DNA from 4 places in the Ralstonia psammae genome. Region 2 is predicted to be linked to each of the others. Evidence: predicted binding sites of a transcription regulator. Region 2 holds the regulator's gene; each other region holds the start of a gene.
What was found. The regulator FNR, encoded in region 2, switches genes on or off when oxygen is low (the NO sensors DNR and NnrR bind a similar motif). The targets are predictions, from matches to a motif close to TTGATNNNNATCAA.

Region 1: the regulator FNR is predicted to act here: its motif matches at 1,384-1,397, upstream of R2N16_RS21675 (OmpW/AlkL family protein).
Region 3: the regulator FNR is predicted to act here: its motif matches at 1,288-1,301, upstream of R2N16_RS12520 (universal stress protein).
Region 4: the regulator FNR is predicted to act here: its motif matches at 1,099-1,112, upstream of R2N16_RS15405 (oxygen-binding di-iron domain-containing protein).

What each region holds. Positions count from the first base shown of each region.
Region 1 covers NZ_CATZBU010000014.1:106,457-108,654, forward strand. Annotated here, with positions in the region: gene R2N16_RS21665 (glutamate synthase-related protein) at 1-233, opposite strand, end outside; gene R2N16_RS21670 (transposase) at 493-1,218, opposite strand; gene R2N16_RS21675 (OmpW/AlkL family protein) at 1,467-2,141, shown strand.
Region 2 covers NZ_CATZBU010000002.1:181,100-183,297, reverse strand. Annotated here, with positions in the region: gene ccoG (cytochrome c oxidase accessory protein CcoG) at 1-421, shown strand, start outside; gene R2N16_RS04505 (FixH family protein) at 448-675, shown strand; gene R2N16_RS04500 (hypothetical protein) at 672-926, shown strand; gene fnr (fumarate/nitrate reduction transcriptional regulator Fnr) at 948-1,676, opposite strand; gene R2N16_RS04490 (sulfite exporter TauE/SafE family protein) at 1,859-2,198, shown strand, end outside.
Region 3 covers NZ_CATZBU010000005.1:86,644-88,841, reverse strand. Annotated here, with positions in the region: gene R2N16_RS12525 (RT0821/Lpp0805 family surface protein) at 90-479, opposite strand; gene R2N16_RS12520 (universal stress protein) at 771-1,205, opposite strand; gene R2N16_RS12515 (acyl-CoA thioesterase) at 1,390-1,833, shown strand; gene R2N16_RS12510 (hypothetical protein) at 1,943-2,164, shown strand.
Region 4 covers NZ_CATZBU010000007.1:29,167-31,364, forward strand. Annotated here, with positions in the region: gene R2N16_RS15400 (TetR/AcrR family transcriptional regulator) at 1-239, shown strand, start outside; gene R2N16_RS15405 (oxygen-binding di-iron domain-containing protein) at 223-1,038, opposite strand; gene R2N16_RS15410 (DEAD/DEAH box helicase) at 1,292-2,198, shown strand, end outside.

The DNA of each region.
Region 1 (2,198 bases), on a different contig from region 2:
AACTGGTCGGGAATCTGCAACAGGATGCCTGCGCCGTCGCCCATCAGCGGGTCTGCGCCGACAGCGCCCCGGTGGTCGAGGTTGTGCAGGATGCGCAAGCCCTGCTGGACGATCTCGTGGCTCTTCTTGCCCTTGATGTGAGCGACGAAGCCGACGCCGCAAGCGTCGTGTTCATTGGTCGGGTCGTACAGACCCTGGGCCGACGGCGCGGCGGGGAAAGAATGTTGTTCCACGGCGATCTTCCGATGTTGTGGGTACAGCGCGCCGCAGAAGGCCCTCGCGATGGTGCGGATGCGGTGGCAGACAGGCAATGGCGCGCCGCACCATGAATGCGGGGTGAAACGAATATAAAAGAGTGGCCCGTAACAGGCAAAAGTTTTTAAATGGGGTCAGAGCAAATTAATAAATGCACGACATCAGTGCGGGTTTATTAATGGGGACAGATTAAATTCGGCTACACCGATACCCCTACGTACGACGGCATCGCCCTCGTTATTCGGCGTGGGCGCTGTCCTGCGCTCCCACTTCTGCGGGTTGCCGAGGCGGCCTCCCCTTGGGCAACGGCGCAACGCGACGGCCTCCGGTGCGCGCCAGTGTTGCGAGAAACGCTTCATTGCCGAGCGGCCAACCGCTGTGCACGTGCTGGCGAATCTGCGCCAGTTGGTCTGCACCCAGACCTTCGTGCCATAACGTCCGATAGCGCGATTGGCGCTCGAATGGCGTATTACCAAGCCGCCAATAGCAATAGTGGTCACTCACCCACGGGATGGACTGGATGCCGACGTGATGACGATACGTGCTCCATCGGTCTTCTTCCGGCGTGCTGACAAGCCCACCGCGTACGGCGTTGGACTCTACATACAACAGCATCGGCAGCACCCATTCGGCCGGATCCAATACGGTCGAGCGGAAGCGTCCTTCCCACAGCGTGCCGCTGCGTTCGGCGGCGGCGTTGAAGTAGCGTGTATAGCGCCGTCCCACGGCCTGCAGTGTGCGCGAGAGGCTATCCGCCACCTTGGGCGTCCCGACCAGATGGACGTGATTCGGCATCAGGGAGAACCCATGGACGGCGAAGTCGTGCTCGCGGGCTGCCATGCGCAACGTGTCGAGGTAGAACGCGTAGTCGTCGTCGTTGCGAAAGACGGTCTGGCGGTTGTTGCCGCGCTGCAACACGTGCACAGGGACATCGGTGGGACTGAGGCGAGGCAGGCGGGCCATGGAAAAGACGGGGCGGCGAAAGGTGCCATCGTAGCCTGAGCCGTCGAATCTGTCCCCAATTTTTGGCAGACAAACGCTTGCCTACCGCCTGTCGTCGAGGTGCAACGGCGGAGTTTGCGTGCCGTCAAATCGGGGGCCCTACACGCCCCCGACGACCGGTGGAACTTGATCCCGAGCAAATCGGCCGGGCGACTTCCCCGCGAGACTGGCTCCCATCACATCACGAGACAACAGAGAGGGAGCGATTCATGGCTTTTCACCGCCTAGCCGCTGTAGCGGTAGCCGCTGGAATGTTTGCCGCCGGATTCAGCCAGGCCGCCTTTGCGCAGAGCACGGATTTGCCGCCGGCCACCGGCAACTGGATGGTGCGCGTGCGCGCCGTCAACCTGACAGCCGCCAACAAGTCCGATGCGGTGCCGGCGCTTGCCATTCCGGCTGACGCCATTCAGATCAACAACAAGGTCCTGCCCGAGCTGGACATCTCGTACTTCTTTACGCCGCACCTCGCGGCCGAGCTGATCCTGACGTACCCGCAGCAGCAGGACGTGACGGTCATGCAAAGCGCGCTGGGCGGGCCCACCAAGATCGGCAATTTCCGCCACTTGCCGCCGATCCTGACGATGCAGTACCACTTCACACCCGAGTCGCGCTTCAAGCCGTACGTGGGGGCGGGCATCAACTACACGCGCATCTCCAATGTGAATCTGCAGGTGCCGGGTGTCGGTTCGCTGAATCTCAGCAAAAACAGCTTCGGCCCAGCGCTGCAGGTCGGCTTCGACTATCGCCTGACCGAACGCTTCTACTTCAACGTCGACCTGAAGAAGACCTGGATCAGCGCCGACTTGAAGATGGCCGGCCAGACCATCAGCAAGGTCAAGGTTGACCCGTGGCTGCTGGGCGTCGGCCTGGGCTATCGCTTTTAAGGGAGGACGATCAGCGAACTGACACTGTCCTGATCGACTTTTACCGACGTGCCGCAG
Region 2 (2,198 bases):
GCGCGTGCTGATCTATACCGGGATCATGCTGGTCCTCATCGCCGGCTTCATCGTGGCATTGGCGATGCGTCAGCCTCTCAAGGTTGACGTGATTCGCGATCGCGGTGCACTGGCGCGTGAAGTGGAAGGCGGCAAGATCGAGAACGTTTATCGCCTGCAGCTGATGAACGCGTCCGAGCACCCCGTGCGCGTGACCATCACCGCAGAGGGCATGCCGGAACTGGACGTGCAGGGCGGTCGCGGTGAGTCGACCACACTGGAACTGCCGCCGGCGGCCAACCGGCTGCTGCCCGTGCGTGTACGCCGGCCGGCCGACGACGCCGCCCCAGGCTCGCACAAGATCCGCTTCGTCATCCATGCAGACAGCGGTAGCGACAGCCTCGTACTGCGCGAACCGTCGAGCTTCATCGTGCCGCGCTGACGCGGCATCCCCAACAGGAGGCAACGATGCACGCAACGCAATCTTCCGCACCGGTCCGTCCCTGGTGGCGCGAGCCCTGGCCGTGGCTGCTGATGGCCGGGCCGTTCGTCGCCATGATCGGCTGTGGCGTCACCATCTGGCTGGCCATGTCACATCCCGATGCCGTTATTCACGACAACGTCGTGCGGCGCGGTTTAGTCGTCGAAAAGACGGCCGTCGCACCGGCGCATGCCATCCACGCGGAGGCCCGATGAAGCGTCGACTGCTGATGTGGATTCTGTGGCCGGCATTTCTGTCGGCCGCGCTGGCTGAGCTGGTGGTCTTTGCGGTGGTGGACCCCGCCGACCTGCGCTTCTTCGGCGAACAGATCACGGTGTCGGCCCAGGCGGTCTACACCATGTCGTTCTTTTTGTTCTGGTTGCTGTGCGGATTGTCGAGCGCGCTGACGCTCTATGTGTCGCCGGGCATCGGCAAACTCGAAGCGCATGAACACCCGCTCGTGTGAGCGGGCGCCATGGAAAGCAGCTTAGGTGGCCTGACCGCTCATGACCTGGCGCAGGCCGGCCAGGTCGATCAGCTTGACGTGCCGTTGGCGGATCTGAATGAGGCCCGCTTCGGCAAAGCGCGAGAACAGGCGGCTGACGGTTTCGAGCTTGAGACCCAGATAGCTGCCAAGTTCTTCGCGGCTCATGCGCAGCACAAATTCGGTGGAGGAATATCCGCGCTGGGCCGAACGCTTCGAGAGGTTGAGCAGGAACGCAGCGAGGCGCTCCTCCGCACGCATGGAACCCAGCGTGAGCAACATCAGATGATCCTGCGAGATTTCCTTGCTCATGATGCGCAGGAACTGATGCTGCAGCGAAGGCAGCCGGCGCGAAAGGTGTTGCAACTCGTCGTAGCGCACCACGCAGACTTCCGTATCTTCCAGCGCGGTAGCGTCCGACACGTGGCGCATATCGCCAATGCCATCGAGCCCGACGATTTCACCCGGCAGGTGGAACCCCGTGATCTGGTGGCGACCGTCTTCAAGCGTCAGGTGGGTTTTGAGCGTGCCGAAACGAATGCCGTAAACCGCTTCCAGCGGCTCACCCAGGGAGTAGAGCGATTGCCCCTTCTTAATGCGGATGCGCTCGCCGACCAAATCGTCCATTTTGCGCACGTCGTCCGAGTTCATTCCCACCGGCAGGCAGATTTGCCCGAGTACACAGGTGGAGCAACGCGAGGCTTGATCGGTAAGTGCGATTCGAGTGAGCACGGGGCGGGGGCGGCTGAATTTCGTGAAAGTGAAATGAGTAATTCTTGTGGTGCAACTCACGCTTATTATAACGGCGACCTTCTTGTCATCGGACATTTCCGATGCGGCAAATCGCGCCGATTACGCTTAGTTCGCAACAGTAAAACGAAAACTTTGGCCCATATCAAAGGAGCGTCAGAAAGATGAGTGCCGCGGCGCTGCTCAGCGTTTTTCTGATTGCATTGCTAGGCGGTGTGCATTGTCTGGCGATGTGCGGTGGTATTGCACTCGCGGCCGAACGTGGGGGCGTGGCGGTACGGATCGTGTCGCGTCGCAGGCTCTGGTTTGAGCAGGTCGTCATGCATGCGGGGCGGCTGACCACCTACGCGCTGCTTGGCGCAATCATGGGTGCGATGGGCGCGACCGTCTGGCGCCAGCAATGGCTGCCGATTCAACGCGGCTTGTTTGCCTTCGCCAGTGCGTTGCTGCTCGCCTACGGGGTTTTGCTGCTTGTGCGGTCTGCCGGAGATGCGTGGCGCAGTG
Region 3 (2,198 bases), on a different contig from region 2:
CGGATTCTCCAAAAGAGGATGGAGGGAGATTCCGCAGCAGTCTGCCGAGGCAGACTTAGATGCCCCATAGCCGCCCGGTGCCTGATGCCTTACTGCGCCAGGCGCCGCAATTTCCATTCGCCGCTCGGCTGCTTGCACAGCCATGCCGTCCATTGCTCTTTGCTGCTGCCGCGCGTGAGTTCGCTTTGCAAGCGGCGGCACGATTGGCCCGCGTCGGTCTTGGATTCCAGCGGCGTAATGGTGGCGTCGACGGCGGGCTGCTTGCCCATGGCGGGCGACGTCCATTGCGCGGGGGTGTTGTCGGCGGTGCCCTTCAGCACATCGCCGATGGCCTTGGTGAACGACTTCAACTCCGTCGGGCTCATCGAGCCGATGATGGTGCTGGCCAACACGTTGCGGAAATAAGCGAACGACGGCGTGGCGGCGGCAAACAGTGCGGCGCCCGCGAGGGCGAGCGCAAGACGGCGGCGATGCGACATGGGGCCTCCCAGGATGTGACGAAAAGAAGCCTTCATCCTAGACCATGGCGCATCGGCCTGGGGTGGCGCTGTCTGCTCAGCCGCCCAGCTTGTCGAGCAGGCTGTACCAAGCCACGGCCGCCGCAATGTAGAAGCGCTGCAACCCATGCAGTGGGATCGGCGTGATGGGCGACACGGGATAGGGACGCGAAGCTCGGCCCCGCACTGTTGCAATGTGCGCGGGCGATCAGTACGTCAGTGCGGGCGGTGGGGTAGCGAGGCGTGCGGAGAATCGCCGCGACCGTGCCACCGTCAAGCTTTGGGCGCCTTCACCAGCACTACCGGGCACTCGGCATGGGCCACCACGCGCCCCGCCACCGAGCCCATGATTGCCTCCACAAACGCGCCGCGCCCATGTGAGCCGATGACGATGGCCGCCGCCCCTGCGGTTTGTGCGTGATGCACGATGCGGTCCGGTGGAAAGCCCACGAGCGCGTGCTGCTCGAACGGCACGCCAGCCGCACCCAGAATCGCGCAGACCGATGCCATGGCGCCGGTGCTTTCCTCCGCGTACCACGCGTCAACCTCTGCCTTGCCGACGAGCGACTTGATGTCGCCCGAGAGATCCGGCATGCAATGCACCACGTGCACCGTCACATCGCTGCCGAAGAGCGTCTTGTCGGCAATGCAGCGGGCCGCCGCGTCGGAATAGTTCGATCCGTCCGTTGCCAGTACGAGGGTTTTCATGTGGCCTCCTTGCCATGTCTGCGGCCGCGCCGGTGTGGGGCCGGTACCTGCTTCCAACGTAAGCGCTGCTGAAAGCGGCGCGTTGATACGCGTCAACGGAAGCGCCATGGCGAGGTCGCGCTGTCAGCGCTTGCACAGGAAGGCAGGCAGAATGCGCAGGTTGACCCGGATTCCTGCGCCCCACATGACGACCACGCCATCCCTTGCCGATTACCCGCTGCAGTCCACCGACAAGCTTCGCTACGGCGACACCGACCGCCAGGGCCACATCAACAACGCCGTGTTCGCCACGTACCTGGAGACAGGCCGCGTGGAGATGCTCTTCACGCCCGACAACCCGCTGGCCGCACCCGGCTGCGAGTTCGTCATCGCGCAACTCGTGCTCGACTTCCGCAACGAAATCCTCTGGCCCGGCTCGGTGCAGGTCGGCACGCGCGTGGCGAGCGTCGGGCGCAGTTCGGTCAAGCTGGAGCAGGCCATCTTCCAGAACGGCCGCTGCGCCGCCACCTCGCAGTCAGTGATCGTGCAGATCGACGTGGCCACGCGCCAATCGCACCCGATTACCGACAGCGCCCGGCAGCGCCTTGCCGCCCTCACCGCCACCCCGGCCGGAGCTGAAGCCGAGTGATGCACGCTGTACGCAAACGACCGCCCGCGGAAAATTTTTAACTTTGCTTGCACTTATGCCGCTTGCTGGTGGGAAGATGACCCTCCCGTTCAATCACGCGGAGGTGACCATGGGACTGTTGGATGAAGTGGGCAAGATCGCCGGCGCCGTCGCCGCCGTTGAAGCCGCCGAGAAAGTCGATCCGGATGCGGGCCTGCTGACCAAGGCTGTTGCCGCCGTCGCCGGTTTCAAGGGTGCAGGCGCACTGGAAGAGATGCTGGAAAAGAAGGACGAAGCCAAGGCCGAAGGCGCCGAGGCGGCTCCGGAAGATGGAGCCGCGCCGCAGGCTTGATTGGCTTGCAGGCGTAAAAGGATTTGGGGGACCC
Region 4 (2,198 bases), on a different contig from region 2:
CGCGAGGTTACTACCGCGATCTCTATGCGCTGCTCGACGAGGGCAAGCGCGCCGGCGTGTTCGACTTTGGCGATGCCCGGGTCGCGGCGCACTCGATGGGCGGCGTCATGGGCTTCATGTACACGTGGCATGACCCGTCGCGCATCGATGCCGAGGTGCTGGCGGTTGAGCTGTCGGGCGCCATGATGAAGATCATCCTGCCGGCCGCCCCGAGCTTGGCTGCTAAACCCGCGTCCTGAGCGCTGCGCCAGCAGTTGCGCTCGGCAAGGCGGGCAGCCGGAAGATCTCCGGCGTCATCAGGTCGATGCCGCAGTCGAGCGTTTCCACCCAATCGATGAACCGGTTGACCATGGCCTTCCCGCGGAAGGGCTGGCCGTGCTGCGGCACGATCCATTCGATTTCCAGCCCGCGCACCATCTGCGCCCACAGGCGGCACACGCGGTTGCCGCTCATGTAGCGGCGATGGAAGGGCGCCATCAGCGGAAGGTGTGCATCAAAATCTTCAATGGGTTTGGCGGCTACGTTGGCATGCACCATCGATGCCCCCAGGTCGCCCGAGAACAGGATGCGCGACACCGGATCGTAGAACTGGAAATTGCCTTCCGAATGCAGGAAATGCGCCGGCACCGCCAGCAGATGCGATTGCCCCAGCGGAATCGCCATGCCCGTATCCGGGATCGGCACGATGCGGCCCTCGGTCTTGCCGACGGTGCAGAAATGCGGCAGAAAACGCTCCCATACGCGCGAGATCAGGATGTCGCAGCTGGAACTCGTCAGCCACCTTCCCGCCGAGGCGACGATGTCCGGGTCCGCATGCGAGGCCAGCACATAGTCGAGCTGCTTGGGCGGGAAGTACCGGTTCATCGCCAGAAACAGCGCGTTGTAGGTCATCTGGCCGCCCGGATCGATCAGGGCGCCGTGGCCGTGATCGACGATGAGGAACTGGTTGGTCTGCACTGGCAGGTCGTCGTGATCGTCGACCAGATCCGAAAACATCAGGCAGACATGCTCGAGCGTTTCGTAAAGCGTGGTGACCATGAGAGAGGACGGGGCGCGGTTGGAATGCCCCGATGGTCGCGCAGCGCGTGCCCGCCACACTTGATCCGTGTCAAGGCGGCTGTGGCGCCGGCGTTGGCCTGGGTGGCCGATCATCCATCCCGCGCGGGGTCTCACGTGATAAACTTTTGATTTTTAACGCTTTGCGCGAGCCGCACGCGGGGTTTTCCGCTTGGGTCTGGCGCGCCGCCATGCCAACCGGCATGCCGCATCTCCCCCTATGAATACTGCAACGATGTCTGAAGCGTCTGAAGCGCCGGCCAATGAATCGGTGACATTCGACAGCTTCGGCCTGCATCCGGACGTCCTCCGCGCGCTGACCGAAAGCGGTTACACCAAGCCCACGCCCATTCAGGCTGCCGCCATTCCGGTGGTGACTGCCGGCCGCGACGTCATGGGCGCCGCGCAAACCGGCACCGGCAAGACCGCCGGGTTTTCGCTGCCGATCATCCATAACCTGCTGCCCGAAGCCAACACGAGCGCGTCGCCGGCGCGCCACCCGGTGCGGGCGCTGATCCTCACGCCCACGCGCGAACTGGCCGACCAGGTATACGACAACGTTGCCAAGTACGCGAAGTACACGGCGTTGCGCAGCGCCGTCGTGTTCGGCGGTGTCGACATGAACCCGCAGACGGAGCAACTGCGCCGCGGCGTCGAGATCCTCGTTGCCACGCCGGGCCGTCTGCTCGACCACGTGCAGCAGCGCAGCGTGAACCTGTCGCAGGTGCGCATGCTGGTGCTGGACGAAGCCGACCGCATGCTCGACATGGGCTTCCTGCCCGACCTGCAGCGCATCATCAACCTGTTGCCGGCGCATCGCCAGACGCTGTTGTTCTCGGCCACGTTCTCGCCCGAGATCAAGAAGCTGGCTGCCAGCTACCTGCGTCATCCGCAGACGATCGAGGTGGCACGCAGCAACGCCACGGCAGAGAACGTCCGCCAGGTTATCTACACCGTGCCGGACAACCACAAGCAGGCGGCGCTCGTGCATCTGCTGCGCCAGCGCGCAGAGCAAGGCCTGCCGCGCCAGTGCATCGTGTTCTCCAACAGCAAGATCGGCTGCTCGCGCCTGGCGCGCGCGCTGGAGCGCGAAGGCATCAACGCCAACGCCATCCACGGCGACAAGACGCAGACCGAGCGCA